One region of the Actinomadura sediminis genome, then DNA from elsewhere that is predicted to be linked to it. Evidence: riboswitches for the same ligand, from Rfam matches in the RefSeq annotation. Region 1 holds a riboswitch; the other holds the start of a gene.
What was found. Region 1 has a riboswitch for cyclic di-AMP ahead of ACFQ11_RS23040 (M15 family metallopeptidase). Riboswitches for the same ligand answer to the same signal wherever they lie in the genome.
Positions count from the first base shown of each region.

Region 1 (8,269 bases):
ATCGCGGTCATCGGCACCCTGGGCAGCCTCACCCTCACCGGAGTGCTGGCGACGATCGCGATCGACCTGACCAGCCTCACGGGCATCACCGACGACAGCTCGCTCTACCTCGACCTCAGCTACCGGATCAACACCCAGGGGCTGCTGCTGGCCAGCGTGATCATCGGTTCGCTGGGAATCCTGGACGACGTCACCGTCACGCAGGCGGCGACCGTCCGCGAGCTCGCGCACGCCAACCCGGCCTACACGCTCCTGCAGCTCTACCGGGCGGGCGCACGCGTCGGGCGGGCCCATGTGGCCTCGGTGATCAACACGATCATCCTCGCCTACGCCGGCGCGTCCCTGCCACTGCTGCTGATGTTCAGCGTCGGCAGCCAGCCCCTCGGCGAGGTGGTCACCACCCCGGTCATCGCCCAGGAGATCGTCCGCAGCGCCGCCGGCACGCTCGGGCTGATCGCCGCGGTCCCGCTGACCACGGCGCTCGCCGCGCTCGTCGCCACCCGGCGGGACCGCGCGGACCCCGTCGAGGAGCGCGCCGCCGCTCCCGTTCCGGCCGGAGGCCCGGACGGCTTCCCGCCCGGCCCCCCGCCGAGGGAGCCCCGCGCCGAACGCGTGGATCACCAGTTCTGGGGCGATTGAGCTACAGCCGGTTCGACGCCGCGGCGCCCGTGCGCGCCGGTTCGCGCAGGGCGTGCGCGGTCAGCACTTGTCCAGCAGGCCGGAGAGCGCGTTGCGCTCCGCCGTGTCCACGGTGAGCCCGTACCGCCACTTCACGTCGATCCACGACCGGGCGTACATGCAGTGGAAGGCCGCGCGGGGCGGCGTCCACTCGGCCGGGTCCTGGTCGCCCTTGGACTGGTTGACGTTGTCGGTGACGGCCCATAGCTGGGAGCTGCCCAGGTCGTTGGCGAACGCCTGCCTGCGGGACGTCGTCCAGCTCGACGCCCCGGAGCGCCACGCCTCGGCCAGCGCCACCATGTGGTCGATGTCGATGTCCGACGGCCGGTGCCAGGTGGCGCCGTCGTAGGGGCTGTACCAGGAGCCGCTCGTCGGGTAGCAGTCCGAGCCGACGGTGACGTTCCGGCCGTCCCGCTTGAGAACGGTCTCGCGGGTGTTGCAGGCGCCGCCCTGGTCAATCCAGTGCGGGAATTTCTCGCGGTCGTAGCCGCTCATCGACCCTTCGGCGCGGACGGTGAGGAGCGCGAGGCGGCTGCGGGCGGTGGCCTCGTCCGGGGGCGGCGGGGGCGCCGCCGCGGCGGACGGACCGGCGGCGACGAGGGCTGCGGCGGCGGCCGACAGTGCGGCCACGGCGGGGAGTCTTTTCACGGGAGACCTCTCGGCGGGGGGGTTTCAGCCGCAGCGTCTCCTAAGTCCGTTATGGACAAACATCAATGCGCAAAACAGGAAATGTCTGGCCCTTAACGAGGCGAGGGGGCACTCGCGCGTCGACGAGAAGGACAATTCCGGCCTCTACGGCGGAGACGATCCGGCCTGGCCGATATCTGGCAGACGTTCCCGGTGAGAAAGGGCGGCCCGAATGACCGCATCGAGCGGGCGGCCGCGCGAACCCGTCCGCTCGCAGGTGTCGGCGCGATCACCCGGGGTAGGTGTCACGAGCCCGTCGTCGCCGGAGAACAGGGAGATCGCATGTCCAAGCCGCCGCTGCCGCCGGAGGCCGACGCGCTGCTCGCCAGGCCCAACCCGTGCGTCATCGCGACCCTGCGGTCGGACGGCGCCCCGGTGTCCGCGCCGACCTGGTACCTGTGGGAGGACGGCCGGGTGCTGGTCAACATGGACGAGGGACGGGTGCGCCTGGGGCACCTGCGGCGCGACCCGCGCGTGTCCGTCACCGTCCTCGACGGCGACGACTGGTACACCCACGTCACGCTCATCGGGCACGTCGCCGAACTGCGGGACGACACGGACCTCGCCGACATCGACCGCCTCGCCCGCCACTACACCGGCGAGCCCTACCCCGAGCGGACGCGCGGGCGGGTCAGCGCGTGGATCAGGGTGGACCGCTGGCACGGCTGGGGCAGGCTGAAGGACGGCGACCGGACGTCCGGCTGATCGCCGCCCGTGCCGACCGTCAGGCGGACGTCAGCACGGGGGCGAGGCGGCGCCACTCCTCCCGCGGGAAGGCGTCCTGGTCGGCGGTGAGGACCTGCACGCAGACGTGGTCGGCGCCGGCGGCGCGGTGATCCTCCACCCGCCGCCTGATCGCGTCCTCGTCGCCCCAGGCGATCAGGGCGTCGAACAGGCGGTCGCTCACCGACTCCACGTCCTCGGCCGTGAAGCCGGACCGCAGCAGGTTGCCGGCGTAGTTCGGCAGCGACAGGTAGGCGCGCAGCCAGCCGGTCCCGATCGCCCGCGCCTCGTCCCGCGTCGAGCACAGGATCGCGGTCTGCTCCGGGAGGACGAGCGGGCCGTCGCCCAGCGACTCGCGGGTCCGGCGGGTGTGCTCCGGCGGGACGAGGTACGGGTGGACCCCGCGGCTCCGTTCCGCGGCGGTCCGCTGCATCTTCGGGCCGAGCGCGGCCAGCACGCGGCTCGCCGCGGGCACCGGCGGCTCCGCCCGGTCGAGCCCGTCGAGGAACGCGGCCATCGCGGCCAGCGGCCTGCGGTACCGGCCCGCCTCCGCGGCGTCCACCAGCGGGGCGTGGCTCACCCCGATGCCCATCAGGAAACGGTCACCGTGCGCGGCGGTCAGCGACGCGTGCGCGGCGGCGGCGTCCGCGGGCTCGTGCATCCACAGGTTCAGGATGCCGGTCGCGACGACCGTCCGGCGGGTCGCCGCGAGGAGCTCGCCGACCGCGTCGAAGAGCGGCCCGCCGATGTCGGGGATCCACAGCGCGGTGTACCCCAGCTCCTCGAGTTCCGCGGCCGCCTCGGCGGCCTCCGCGCGGTCGCCGTACCGCAGCTGCTGGCTCCACACACCGACGCCGGAGATCTCCACAGCACCCATTCCCTTCGGACGGACCGGTGAAGATCAAACTACCCGCCGGCACGGTGCGCCCGCCCCCCGCGTTCGGGTTCGCCCGTGCACGGGCGCGATGCGGAGGACGTCCGGTCAGGCCAGCCAGCGGCCGTCGCGCATCAGCTCGCGGCCGCGCAGCTCGTTCTCCTCGCGCCACGCCTGGACGCGCCGCGGGGTGATGCGGAACCAGCGGTACGGCGACTCCTGCGCGCGCGGGTCGAAGCCGGTGGCCGCGGCGAACCGGTCGGCCCGTTCCTTCGGCAGCGCGCCGAGCTCCAGGACCTCGACCTCGCCGTCGATCATCGTCACGTCGCGGGTGGGCCCGAGCGCGAGCCGGACGGTGCCCGAGGCGGCCAGGTTCCGGCCCGTGCGGCTGTCCGCCGGGGTGGCGACCAGGAGCCGCTCCCCGTCCCAGTCGAACGACAGCGGGACCAGGTAGGGGGCGCCGTCCGGCGAGGCGGTGGCCACCCAGACGTCGACGTCGTGGGCGAGCCGGTGCTCGGTGTCGCGGCGGCGCCGGGCGCGGGAGCGGAAGTCGACGGTGGACGGGCCGGTCATGGTCACTCCTGTGGTCGGGGAACCTGTCGTTCTCGGTGCCCCCAGCTTCTCCCGGCGGGAGTACGGGACGCCTCCGTGCCGGCCACGGAAAGCACCACGGACGGCGGGTCGGTGGCGGGCGCCGCGACTTCCGCGTCGGCGGCGGCGCGCGGGCGCGACGTCGTGGCCGAGGGCCCGGCCGTTTCGCGCGCGGCCGGGCCCTCGGGGAGGCTCAGTCGTCCTGGTCGCCGCCGTACTCCCAGTGCCACGGCTCGTACGGGTTGCTGTAGGCCCAGTCCGGGTGGAACCAGCCGTACTCCCCGGCGTTGTCCTCCAGCCACTCGAACTGCGGCGTGCCCTCTTCCTCGACGCCGCCGCACAGGTCGGCGGCGATGCCGAGCCCGTGCTTGCTGTTGCCCGGCGCCGCGGCCATGCCCGCGGGCATGCTCTCGTACAGCTCCGCCTGCCGCTCGTAGCTGCGGTAGGAGCTGCGGACGCACATCTCCTCGCCGAAACGCTCGTGGTAGGCGGCGTTCAGCTCGTAGAACGCCGCGGCGGCGTCGGCCCGGAGCGACTCGTCCTCCTGCGGAAGCGGGCACAGCTCCTCGTCCGGGATGCGGCCGTTCGCGTAGTCGAGTTCGGCGGCCTTCTCCGGCTTGCAGTCGGCCGGGAGCTTCGGGGGTCCGCTCTCGCGGCTCTCGCGGTCCTCGCGGTCCTCGGGGGCCGCCGACGGCGCCGCGTGGTTCGCCGAGAGGGCGGCGGCCCTCGATCCGCCGGGGTCGCCTCCGCCGTCCGCCGACGCCAGCGCGAGGGAGCCGGCGAAGACGCCCGCGAGGGCCATGCCGGCCAGCGGGGCGGAGAACCTGGATGTGATGACGTGCCGACCTATCACGGCTGCTCCTTCCATGCCGCCTACCGGGTTAGCTGACGGATTCGGGCATGGAAGACGCCCTACGACGCCTCTTGGCGAGGCGTCGATTCACCCCTGCGAAGCGACGCGGACCGGCCGGTCCGGGCGTCGATCGCGCTGGTTCCCCGGCTCCGCGCGGTGCGCGGACTCGGCGTCGCCGCCGCCACCCGCACGAACTCGTGCTCGGGGTGGCGCGGACACTGATCGATGGTCTCGGCGCCCCTCCGGGCGCCCAATGTGGGCATGACGGTACCAAAGCCCCAAGAGACCGCAAAGGGGAGGCCAAGTCCGCCCCGGCACGATCAGCGCCGCAGGTAGCCGATGACCAGATCGGCGAGCTCCGGCGGACGGGGCGACGTCACGCAGGGGCGCCGAGCGGCGGGTGCTCGAGCACGCGGGGCCTGTACTCGACAAGCTGGATGCGGCCGTCGAAGGTGCGGTGCTCGATCATCTCGAGGGCCACGTCCGGATAGCCGTCGTAGATGCGTTCCGCGCCCGTGGCCCCGGTGATCACCGGGAACATCACGACCCGGAAGCGGTCGACGAGTCCGGCCCGCAGCAGGGACCGGCACAGGCTCAGGCTGCCGATCGTGCTGAGCAGCCCCGAGCCGCTCGCCTTCATGGCGCGGACGGCCTCGACGGCGTCCTCGCGGACGAGCGTGGAGTTGGCCCACGTCAGCGGCTCTTCGAGCGAGGAGGAGAACACCACCTTGGACGCTCGCGTGAGCTCGTCCACGGACGCCTCCTCTTCGGGCCTGAACTCGTCCTGGCCCTCCGGGACCTCGCCGGCGGCGAAGCCCGACATCAGGCGATAGGTGTTCGCCCCCATCAGGTAGGTGACCTCGGGCTGCTCGCCGAGCCACGCGAGGTACTCCGGACCCTCCAGGCCCCAGAACCCGGGCCATCCCTCGCCCGACGCGTAGCCGTCGAGGGAGGTGATGAAGTCGACGAGAAGTTCCGACATGGCAGGTGTCCTTTCCTAGGGCGTCACGAGGTTGACCGGCCACCAGCCGCGAACTCATCGGCCGCGCCGTGGGGTGGCGAGAACCCCGTCGCCTCCGACTCGGCTCCCGGTAACGCCCGTACTCGCGGGCGAGCAGGTCGGACGGCATCGCGGGCCACCGGCTCGGCGCGCCCGTGCCACGGTCCACGATCAGCACCGGGCCGAGGCCGTCGGCCGCGGTCTCGGCGGGCCGCACGAGGAAGCCGTCCCGGAACTCCTCGACCGGCACCGGGACCGGGCACCCGCCCAGCCGGGCGTCCGGCATTCGGCCGTCCCGCACCCCGGCCATGTCGCGCGCCATCCGGTCCACCGCCGACTTCGCCGTGCCGAACACGACACCGTAGGTGCGGGTGACCCCGGTGCAGGCGGAGATCGCCGTGATGAGACCGGACCCGCGCGGCGCCATGATCCGCGGCCCTGCGCCGGCGCGGCACCCTAAGAAGCGGGGCTTCCCGGGTCCCTCCGGAAAGCCCCGCCCCAGGGGTTCGTCTCACTCCGCCGTGATCGCTCGCTCCGGGCAGTTCCGGACGGCGGCGTGCACCCGCTCCTCGTGCTCGGCGGGGACCTCCGGCACGCGGACCATCGCGTAGCCGTCGTCGTTGAGGTCGAAGACCTCGGGGCACGTGGAGCAGCAGACGCCGTGTCCCGCGCAGCGGTCCTCGTCGATCACGACCTTCATCGGGTCTCGCCCTCCTTCGGGGTGAACTCCAGGTACAGGCTGGTCAGGCCGCGGAGGATGTACGTCGGGACGTACTCGTACCTGCGGTCGTGCGCGGGCCCGTGCCGGCGCTCGGAGACGCGGATGTCGGACGTGCGGTCCAGGATCCGCTCGATGCAGGCGCGGGCCTCGGCGCGGGCGAGCGGCGCGCCGGGGCAGGTGTGGATGCCGCGCCCGAACGCGACGTGGTGGCGCGCGTTGGCGCGGGCCGGGTCGAACGTCGCCGGGTCCTCGAACTTGCGGGGGTCGCGGTTCACTCCCCCGTTCACCACCATGACGGTCGTCCCGGCCGGGATGTCGACGCCGCCGACCGTGGTGGGGACGCGCGACAGCCGGAAGTCGCCCTTGATGGGGCTCTCGTGGCGCAGCGTCTCCTCGACGAAGTTCTGGATCCGCGTGCGGTCCTCGCGCAGCCACGCCTGGACGCCGGGCCGTTCGGCGATCACCTTGAGCGCGGAGCCGAGGAGGCGGACGGTCGTCTCCTGACCGGCCGCGAACAGGTTCGCCGCGACCCGCGCCGACTCGATCGGCGCGGGCGTCGAGCCGTCGGGGAACGTCGCGGCGGCGATGCCGGAGAGCACGTCGCCGCGCGGCTCGCGGCGGCGGTCCTCGATGTAGGCGGCGAAGCGCTCGTACAGGAACCCGAGGGGCGTGTGCGAGAGGCCGGTGTCGTCCGTGGAGCCGATCGTGCCGGTGTTCTCCTGGAGGTTGAACTGTTCCCGGAACTCCGGAAGGTCCTCGTCGGGGACTCCCAGGAGGTCGGCGATGACCAGGAGGGTGAACGGCCCCGCGAACCCGCGGACGAACTCGCCCTCCGTCCCGTCGAGCCACCTGTCGAGCAGGTCGTCGGCCAGCCGCCCCATCTGCTCCTCGTTCTCCTTGAGGCGCTTCGGGGTGATCAGCTTCATCAGCAGGCTGCGGTGCGCGGTGTGCACGGGCGGGTCCAGCGTGGGGAGCTGGTCGCTCATCGGGAGCTCGTCCCGGTGCTTCTCGATCAGTTCGGTGACGTCGTCGCCCTCCAGCGGGACGGGGAAGCCCGGGAACGGGCCGGTCACCGACAGGCACGAGGAGAACGTCTCGGAGTCGTGGAGCACCTCGACGGCCTCGTCGTACCCGGTCACCATCATCACGCCGTGGTTGGGCTCGCGGTGCACCGGGCACTTGCCGCGCAGGGCGTCGAAGTAGGGGTAGGGGTCGGCGTTGAGTTCGTCTCCCCGGAAGAAGTCGACTTTGTCGAGGTCGTCCGCCATCGGATCCGCTCCTGTTCGAAGGACGAAGGCCCGGTCGCGGCCTTCGCGGGTGGAAGGGGGTCGCCCGCGCTCCGCCGTGCCGCGCGGGCCGGCTCGCGCGGGCCGTGTCACGCGGGCCGTGTCACGCGGGGCCGGCCGGTCGCGCCGGCCCGACCCTCGGACGGCTGCGCGGGAGGCCGAGGCGGCGCTCGGCGATGATGTCGCGGAGCACCTCGCTGGCCCCGCCGTAGACGGTGGTGACGGCGGCGGCCCGGAACTCGTGCTCGAAGGCCCCGCCGGCGGGCGCGTCCGGCGCGCCGGGCGCCAGCAGCCCCTCGGCGCCCAGGATGTCCAGGGCGTCGGCGAGGTGGCGCCGGCCGGACTCGCTCCAGTACAGCTTCCGCATGGCCCCCTCGGGGCCCGGGACGCCGCCCTTCGCGGCGTGCCAGTCCATCCAGCCGCCCAGGAGCCGGGAGACCTCCTCCTCGACGGCGATCCGGCCGATCCGCTCGGCGACCAGCGGGTCGTCCAGGACGGTCGTCCCGCCGGGGCGGCGCGCGTCCCGCGCCCACGCGGCGAGGTCGGCGGCGATCGCGTGGTCCACGGACGCGGGCCCGCCGACGCCCCGCTCGTACACCAGCGCGATCCGCATGACGTTCCAGCCCCGGTCGACCTCGCCGATGAGGGCCGCCTCGGGGACGCGCACGCCGGTGTAGAAGGTGGCGTTGGTGACCTGGCCACCGAGCGTGCGGATCGGGCGGCACTCGAACCCGGGGTCGTCCGTCGGAACCAGGAGCAGCGACAGCCCGGCGTGCTTGGGCGCGTCCGGGTTCGTGCGGGCCAGGACGAACACGTGGCTGCAGACCTGCGCGGTGCTGGTGAACATCTTCTGGCC
Region 1 is NZ_JBHTJA010000051.1:34,731-42,999, forward strand. It holds gene ACFQ11_RS23015 (YibE/F family protein) at 1-639, shown strand, start outside; gene ACFQ11_RS23020 (HNH endonuclease family protein) at 700-1,308, opposite strand; gene ACFQ11_RS23025 (PPOX class F420-dependent oxidoreductase) at 1,648-2,070, shown strand; gene ACFQ11_RS23030 (TIGR03620 family F420-dependent LLM class oxidoreductase) at 2,090-2,956, opposite strand; gene ACFQ11_RS23035 (pyridoxamine 5'-phosphate oxidase family protein) at 3,071-3,535, opposite strand; gene ACFQ11_RS23040 (M15 family metallopeptidase) at 3,747-4,406, opposite strand; cyclic di-AMP (ydaO/yuaA leader) riboswitch at 4,410-4,588, opposite strand; gene ACFQ11_RS23045 (dihydrofolate reductase family protein) at 4,783-5,388, opposite strand; gene ACFQ11_RS23050 (ferredoxin) at 5,918-6,106, opposite strand; gene ACFQ11_RS23055 (cytochrome P450) at 6,103-7,395, opposite strand; gene ACFQ11_RS23060 (acyl-CoA dehydrogenase family protein) at 7,517-8,269, opposite strand, start outside.

Region 2 (8,269 bases), on a different contig from region 1:
TCGTGGCGCAGTAGTGGGCCTGCATGATCTTCCCGCTCCGGGTCATCCGGGTGCCCCACGTCGCGTCCACCGCGGCGCTCGTCGACGCCTTCGCCGAGCCCGGCCGGTACACCTGGCTCGACGTGGTGTCGTAGACGTCGAAGCACCGGCCGTCCGACGTCTTGCGCGTCGAGTGCAGCGCCCAGTACCAGCCGAAGCTCTTGACCGCCACCGCCCCGGCCCGCAGGGACTCCTGCGGCCAGCTCGGGACCCACTCGTTGGGCAGGACGTTCTTGACGTACGTCTTGAACGGGACCCGGTCCACGCGGTTCAGCGACACCCGGTACACCAGGATGGTCGTGGGCAGTTTGCTGTGGGTGCCGTCGGTCTTGCACCCGGTCGGCGGTGTGGAGCTCAGGAACCGGTGCGAGGCGTTCTGGTTCTTCAGGGTGGCGTTCAGGTTGCCCTTGGCGCCCGGCTTGAAGTCCTGGTACGCGCCGCCGTAGTTGCTGTTGTAGTAGACGCGGACGGTCTTGCCGCTGCGGTTCCAGGCGGACGCGGCCTCGTTCTTGACGCATTCGCCCTTGCCGTTGCCCGGCCCCTTGAACTCGTAGCAGGTGGGCTGCGTGGTGCCGTAGTCGGCGATGGACCCGGTGAAGTCCGAGACGGATCCCGCGTTGCCGCTGTTGAAGTAGTAGCAGAACTCGCCGCTCTCGCACACGCCGTTGCGGCTGGCGGCCGAGGCGGTGGACGCCGGGATGAGGATCGCCCCGCCGAGGGCCGTCGCGGCGGCCGCCGCGGTCAGCCGCGGGACCAGCCGTCCGGTTCGTGTCGACACAGTCGTCTTCCTCTTCTGCCGTGTGGCGTTATCGGACGTTGTAGCCCTGCGAGCGCCAGAAGGCGTTCGGGTTCGGGTTGTCCAGCACCGGGTCGCCGACGCTCTTGGCCGCGTGCGTCCGCCTTCCGGGGCGCATCTCGACGTGGGTGTGCGCGGCCGAGCTGGACGACACCCCGCGCCACGACTCGTCCGCGATGATCTCACCGCGGCTGATCGTGTCGCCCACGCTCACCCCGGACCGCGGCGCCGTGTGCAGGTAGATGATCGACTTGTTCAGCGAGGCGTTGTAGACGGAGATCGTGGAGAGCCCGCCGCTGCCGGTGGCCCCGCGCGCGACGTAGATGACCTTGCCGCTGACGAGGGCGTGGACGTCCGAGCCGACGCCGCGGGCGAAGTCGATGCCCTCGTGCCGTCCGGGCGTGGACTCGTAGCCGTCGAACGCGGCGGTGAGCCGCCCGCCGCTCGCCTTGTACAGCGCGTACGACATGTTGGTCCGCGACGACGGCGAGAACTGGTGGGAGGCGTTCTGGTTCTTCAGGGTGGCGTTCAGGTTGCCCTTGGCGCCCGCTTTGAAGTCCTGGTACGCGCCGCCGTAGTTGCTGTTGTAGTGCACGCGGACGGTTTTGCCGCTGCGGTTCCACACGGAGGCGGCGTTGTTCTTGATGCACTGGCCCTTGCCGTTGCCCGCGCCCTTGAACTCGTAGCAGGAGGGCTGTTCGGTGCCGTAGTTGGCGATGGACCCGGTGAAGTCCGAGACGGAGCCCTGGTTGTTGCTGTTGTAGTAGTAGCAGAACTCGCCGCTCTCGCAGACGCCGTTGCGGCTCGCGGCCGAGGCGGGCGCGGCGAGGACGGACGCCGCGCTCCCGAGCGCGATCGCGGCGGTGGACACGGTGAGGATCCGGGTGAACGTGCTCATGCTGGTCTCCCTCTGTTCGCGGAATCTGGCTGTCGGGCGGGTTCGGCGGGCGGGGCCGGCGGGCGGGGGTCAGCGGCGGCGGTACTCCTCCCAGGTGCGGATGGTCACCTTCGGGCCGTCGTCCGGGCCGCGGCCGGCGAGCCCGTTCAGGCCGAGGTAGTAGTCGCCGACCTGGTGCTGGGCGCGGGTGGACAGGTCGGTGTCGTTGATGGCGACGGCGTGGACGTGCCACGGCCAGTCGCCCTGCGCGGGGCTGCGCACCCAGGCCGCGAAGCCGACCCGGCGCAGCTCGCGGGCGGCCGCGGTGCGTTCGGCGGCGTCCATCCCCGCGACCGAGATGTCGACGGCGCCGCCGCCGTCGTGCGTCCCCGCGGACGTCGGGTCGCCGCCGGGGTTGTACGACCCCTGGTCGAGGACGAACGCGCGGCCGAGCCGCCGCTCCGCCTCGAGCAGCATGCTCCGCGTGCGGGTGTTGACGACGACGCCGCGCATCGGCACCCGGTCGCCCGGCGCGATCACGCGGGTGACCCGGAAGCGTCCGGCGCCGAGTTCGGTGAGCGACGTCCTGCCCGGCAGCCCGTTCGCGTCGAGGCCGGTGTAGCCGAGCGACTTCTGGAACTTCGCGTACGCGGCGATCGTCGAGGTCCCGAAGTACCCGTCGACCCATTTGGCGTCGAGCAGGCGCCGGTCGCGCAGCGCCCGCTCGACGAGCAGCACGCTCGCCTCGGCGCCGGGGGTCAGCGTGTCGTCGGCCCTGCGCGGGTCGATCTGGGCGGCCTTGACGGTCGCCTCCATGTTCACGCTCGGGAGCGCGGCGGCCGCCCGCGCGGGCGGCGCCCCCGCCGTCGCGACCGGGAGGGCGAGCAGGCCCGCCACGGCGAGGGCGGCGTACGACAGCGGCTTCGAGGCGGGCTTGAAGGGCAGCTTCATCGTTTCCCCTGGATGCGGGAGCTTGGGGCGAAGGCCATGGCGAGTGCATGGCGGAGTCCACCGTCACCCGCCGTCCACGGATCCACAAGAAGATCGTTGTTGTCAGCTTGTCCGCCGCGCTTCTCCGTACAGGCGAACACGTCGTCTGACAGGCGCCGACGCCACCGCCTGACGCCACCGCGCGCCGTGGCGGCGATCGCGGGCGGGACGGCGGGCCCGGGACGGCGGGGAAGATCGGGAAGAACATCCCGAGGGCGGGTGTTGGTACGTACTTGAAGGTGCTTGACCAGGGAAGAGATCGATTTTGGTCTGGTTTGCTTCCCTTGACATGGTTGGTACCTTCAATCTGAACTTCGCAGCAGTACGAGTGCTGCGGTCGGCCGTGCCAGGGATACGGCCGTCGTCGCGGAGCGGATCCCGCACGCGACGCGCGCCAGGAACGCGCGCCCTTTCGAGAGCAGTCGCTCACCGAATCCGACAATCCAGCGCCGCACGCGCGGCGTGCAGGCCGAGTCCGCATGGGCCCACGAGGGCCGAGCGGAGCCGGGGACCCGAGCAACAGGGGTGAATCGGCGCGCCCAGAGCGCGCCGTAGGGCTCTTCCATGCCCGAATCCGTCAGCTAACCCGGTAGGCGCCATGGGAGACAAGGAGATTCCCTGCATGACCGGTCGTTTTGATCGTATTACCGAGTCCGTCAAGCGCCTCGACGTCCGGGCCGCCGCCAAGCGGCTGGCCCCCGAGGACCGGGCCGTCGGCGTCGCCCTCGGCGCGGTGCTGGCCGGCACCGCCGGGCTGGCGGCCTTCCACCCGCTCGGCGGGGCCGACGCGGCCACCGACGCGCAGGGCTCGGCCGACGGCGCCGTCGCGATGGCGCAGCACCCCGCGAAGGCGGAGAAGTCCGAGGCGTCCGGCGCGATGACGACCGCCGAGGCCAAGGCCGCGGGCTGGAAGGTCGCGCCGCGCGCCGTCGAGGCGTCCGAGGTGATCGACCTGGCCAAGGAGCAGGTCGGCATCGAGGAAGAGGGCCCGGGCGACATGACCAAGTTCCACGACTGGTACGTGTCGACGCCGCACGCCGAGGCGACCGCGGCCCGCGACGGCGGCTTCTCCGTCGCCGCCTACAAGGGCGCCCAGTGGTGCGACATGTTCGTGTCCTGGCTGGGCTCGCAGACCGGCGTCAAGAACATGGGCTGGGACGCCTACACCGTCCAGCACGCGAGCTGGTTCAAGGACCAGGGCGCGTGGGGCCACAAGCCCAAGCCCGGTGCGGTCGTGTTCTACGACTGGAGCGCCGGCTCGGGCGGTGACATCGGCGACATCGACCACGTCGGCATCGTCGAGAAGGACAACGGCGACGGCACCATCAGCACCATCGAGGGCAACGTCGACAACTCCGTCCAGGAGAAGACCCGCGACAAGGGCCAGGTCGTCGGCTACGGCTACCCCGACTACGCCTGATCCCCGACCGCGCGACCGAAGGCGTCCGGCACCCGCCGGACGCCTTCGGCGTCTCCGCCCGGGGGAGAGACGCGGCGCACGGGCCCGGTTCGCGCCCGCCCCACGCGATCAAGGGGTCGTCGCGCCGCGGGTACGCTGGCGGGCATGCCGACCCTGCACGAGGAGGTCCTCGCCAAGCTCGGGCCGCTGATCATCTCCGGGGCCCTCGCGCCGGGGTCGAAGGTCAACCTGGAGTGGGTGCAGCAGGAGTTCGGCGTGTCCCGGACGGTCGCCCGCGAGGCGGTGCAGGTGCTCGCGTCGATGCGGCTGGTGGCGAGCCGCCGGCGGACCGGCGTCACGGTCCTGCCGGAGGACGAGTGGGACTCCTTCGACCGCGCCGTGATCAGGTGGCGGCTCGGCGGGCCGGAACGGGACGCGCACCTGCACCAGCTCTCGCAGCTGCGCACGGCGATCGAACCGCCCGCCGCCGCGCTCGCCGCCCGGCACGCGGACGCCCGGCAGCGGGACCGGATCGTCGAGCTCGGGGCGGCGATGGAGGCGGCGGGCGCGGCCGGTGACCTGGGGACGTTCCTCGATCACGACATCGCGTACCACCGGCTGCTGCTCGAGGCGTCGGGGAACGCGATGTTCGCCGGGCTCGCCCACGTCGTGGAGGAGGTGCTGCGCGGGCGCACGCTGCACCGGCTGATGCCGTCCCGGCCGAAGCCCGAGGCCCGCCGGCTCCATCTCGTGGTGGCCGAGGCCGTCGCCGGACGCGAGGCCGAGGTCGCGCGGGCCGCGATGACGGCGATCTGCGTCGAGGTCGCCGACGAGATGGGCCGGCTGGGCGGGACGGGCGCCTGACCGGGCGGGGTCAGACGACCATCCACAGCAGGCCGGCGATCGCGAACACCGACAGCCCGAGCGTCGTCTCCAGGACGGTCCAGGTCTTCAGCGTGGTCTTCTCGTCCATCCCGAACAGGCGGCTCACCAGCCAGAAGCCCGAGTCGTTCACGTGCGACAGCACGGTTGCGCCCGCCGCGATGGCGATCACGAGGAGCGTCAGCTTGACGTCGCTCAGCCCGGCGTCGGAGACCGCTCCGGCGATCAGCCCGCCGGTCGTGGTCAGCGCGACGGTGGCCGAGCCCTGCGCGACGCGCAGCAGGGTCGCGATGATGAACGCCTGCAGGATCAGCGAGATGCCGAGGTCGGACAGGCTCCCGCTCAGCGCGTCGCCGATGCCGCTGAGCTCCAGCACCCCGCCGAACATGCCGCCCGCACCGGTGATCAGGATGATGGCGCACACCGGGCCGAGGGCCTGGTCGACGACCCGGCTGACGGTGGCCATCGGCGCGTTGGGCCGGCCGAGCAGCAGGATCGCGGCGATGACCGTGACCAGCAGGGCCACCGGGGTGATGCCGATCAGGCTCAGGTAGCCGACCCAGGCCTGCCCCTCGGCGAGCACGCCGGTGTCGACGAGCGTCGTGAGCACCGTGTTGAACGAGATCAGCACCAGCGGGATGAGCAGCAGGAGCAGGACCGTGCCGAAGGACGGCGCCCGCCAGTCGGCGTCCTCCGCCTTCTTCCCGTCCCGCACCTCGCCGAAGACGACGTCCGACACCGACACGTTCACCCTCGCCGCGAGGAAGCGGGAGACCAGCATCACGCCGACGTACCAGGCCACCACCGCGATCGGGAGGCCGATGAGCAGCGTGAGCCCGACGTTGGCGCCGATCAGGTTCGACGCCGCGACGGGGCCGGGGTGGGGCGGGACGGTCGCGTGCATCACGGCGAACGCGCCCGCCGCGGGCAGCGCGTAGTAGAGCACGGACCCGCCGAAGCGCCGCGCCACCGTGAGGATGATCGGGACGAAGACGACGAGCCCCGCGTCGAAGAAGATCGGGAACCCGAACAGCAGCGACGCGACGCCCAGCGCCATCGGCGCCCGTTTCTCGCCGAACCGGCCGATGAGCGTGTCCGCGAGCGTCTGCGCGCCGCCGGTCACCTCCAGCAGCCGGCCGAGCATGACGCCGAACGCCACCAGCAGCGCCACGCCGCCGATCGTGTCGGCGAACCCGAACATCAGGACGTCCGGGATGTCGCCCGGCTCGAACCCGACGGCGATGGCCGTCAGCACGCTCACCAGGACGAGGGACACGAAGGCGTGCAGCTTCACCTTCATGATCAGGAACAGCAGCACCGCCACGGCGGCGGCCGCTATCAGCAACAGCGTGACGGTCCCGTACTGGGGCTCGATCGCTTCCACGGCGCCTCCGCTAGGTTTCGCCCGGCCGGTCGCGGGCGCGTACGCACACCTTGCCGCAAAGGTACTACCTTTACAAGGCCGTCAGGTACGTCCGTTTTCGACCAGATCAAGCAGCAGTTTCGCGGCCGTCTCGGCCCCGTCGGCACGCACCGTCCCGGCCACGGCCTCCGCCCTCGCCCGGGTGCCGGGGTCCAGCGCCTTGCCGAGCGCCGCCGACAGGGACGCCGAGTCCGGCACCGGACCGTCGTGGGCCGCGCCGATGCCCAGCGCGTCCACCCGGCGCGCCCAGTACGGCTGGTCGCCGATCTGGGGCACCACCACCTGCGGCGCGCCCGCCCGCGCGGCCGCGGTCGTGGTGCCCGCACCGCCGTGGTGCACGACCGCCGCCACCCGGCCGAACAGCGCCTGCTGGTTGACCTCCCCGACGGTGAGGCAGTCGTCGCGGTCGTCGATCGCCGCGAGGCCGGCCCATCCGCGCCCGACGACGACGCGGCGGCCGTGCGCCCGGATCGCCCCGATGGCGGTGCGGGCCGCGTCCGCCGGGGCGGGCAGGCTGCCGAACCCCACGAACACCGGCGGCGCACCGGCCCCCAGGAACGCCTCGAGGTCGTCCGGCAGCGGGCGTTCGTCCGGCAGGATCCACGCGCCGGTCTGCACGACGTCCAGGCCCGCGTGCTCCCGCCACGGTGCCAGGACCGGGTCCGCCGCCAGGAACGGCCGGTCGCCGAACATGTAGTCGCGGACATTGCCCACCGGCGGCAGCCCGGCGGCCGCGCGGTTGACGTTGAGCGCCTCGCCGAACACCGCGTTGTGGTTCCGCACGGACAGCTCGTCCAGCTCCCGCGCGCCGGTCACCTCCGGCGGGATCGGACGGCCCGGCAGCGGCGCCGGCCGCTGGTGCGGCGACGGAAGGAACATCGGGCAGTGACTCACGTGCACGGCGGCGGCCCCCAGCTTCTCGGCCACCGAGCGCGCACCGACCGCCGCGGGCACCAGGCCGGACACCACCATCGCGTCGCACCCCGCGTCCGCCGCGGCGGCCAGCCCGTCCAGTTGCGCCGCGACCAGGTCGCGCGCGAACCGGGGCACGTCCGCCGCCGACGGCCGTTCCCCCTGCGCCAGCCGGCGGGCGGGCGGCCCCACCGGCACCAGCGGCACCCCGGCCTCGGCCAGCCGGTCCGCGCAGTCGGGCGGCGCGCACACCACCGCCTCGGCGCCGAGACCGCGCAGCCGCACCGCCAGCGCCGCCAGCGGCTCGACGCCCCCGCGCGAGTCGTACGTCGACAACAGCACCCGCATGCCGCATCCCCCGTTTTCGCAGGTTCCGGTTTCGGGCGACGATTCTGCGGCACCACCGGGGCCTTGCCGCAAGCCCCCAGGTGCGCTATAGATTGAAAATGGCGGGAGGTCATCTCCCCGCCCCGGACGGCCGCCGAGCAGCGCGAACATCATGTTCGCCCAGGCGGCGATGACCGCCCATATGGCTCCGGAATTTCCCGACGAGCGGGTTCCGTGACGGCGCGAAGAACGCTTTCCCCGAACACGAGCCGTCCCCGGACAAGGCCCGGCAGGATGGGAACGTGGGCGAGGTCGCGGTGCTGATCGGATTGCAGGCGTCCGGGAAGACGACGTTCTACCGGGCGCGGCTCGCCGCGACGCACGTCCACGTGAGCAAGGACCACTTCCCCAAGGCGCGCCGGAAGCAGGCCCGGCAGATGCGGCTCGTCGCGGAGGCGCTGGCGGACGGCCGGGACGTCGCCGTCGACAACACGAACCCGTCACCGGACGAGTGGGCGCCGCTGATCGAGGCCGGGCACCGGTGCGGGGCGCGCGTCGTCGGCTACTGGTTCCCGCCGGACGTCGCCCTGTCGATGCGGCGCAACGCGCTGCGGCCGCCGGAGA
Region 2 is NZ_JBHTJA010000022.1:52,656-60,924, reverse strand. It holds gene ACFQ11_RS14325 (SpoIID/LytB domain-containing protein) at 1-817, opposite strand, end outside; gene ACFQ11_RS14320 (peptidase inhibitor family I36 protein) at 846-1,733, opposite strand; gene ACFQ11_RS14315 (peptidoglycan-binding domain-containing protein) at 1,803-2,663, opposite strand; cyclic di-AMP (ydaO/yuaA leader) riboswitch at 3,185-3,312, shown strand; gene ACFQ11_RS14310 (CHAP domain-containing protein) at 3,325-4,122, shown strand; gene ACFQ11_RS14305 (FadR/GntR family transcriptional regulator) at 4,267-4,965, shown strand; gene ACFQ11_RS14300 (GntP family permease) at 4,976-6,367, opposite strand; gene ACFQ11_RS14295 (glycosyltransferase) at 6,449-7,666, opposite strand; gene ACFQ11_RS14290 (AAA family ATPase) at 7,948-8,269, shown strand, end outside.
Region 2: it holds a riboswitch for cyclic di-AMP, as region 1 does, so the genes downstream of both, ACFQ11_RS14310 (CHAP domain-containing protein) here and ACFQ11_RS23040 (M15 family metallopeptidase) in region 1, are expected to answer to the same signal.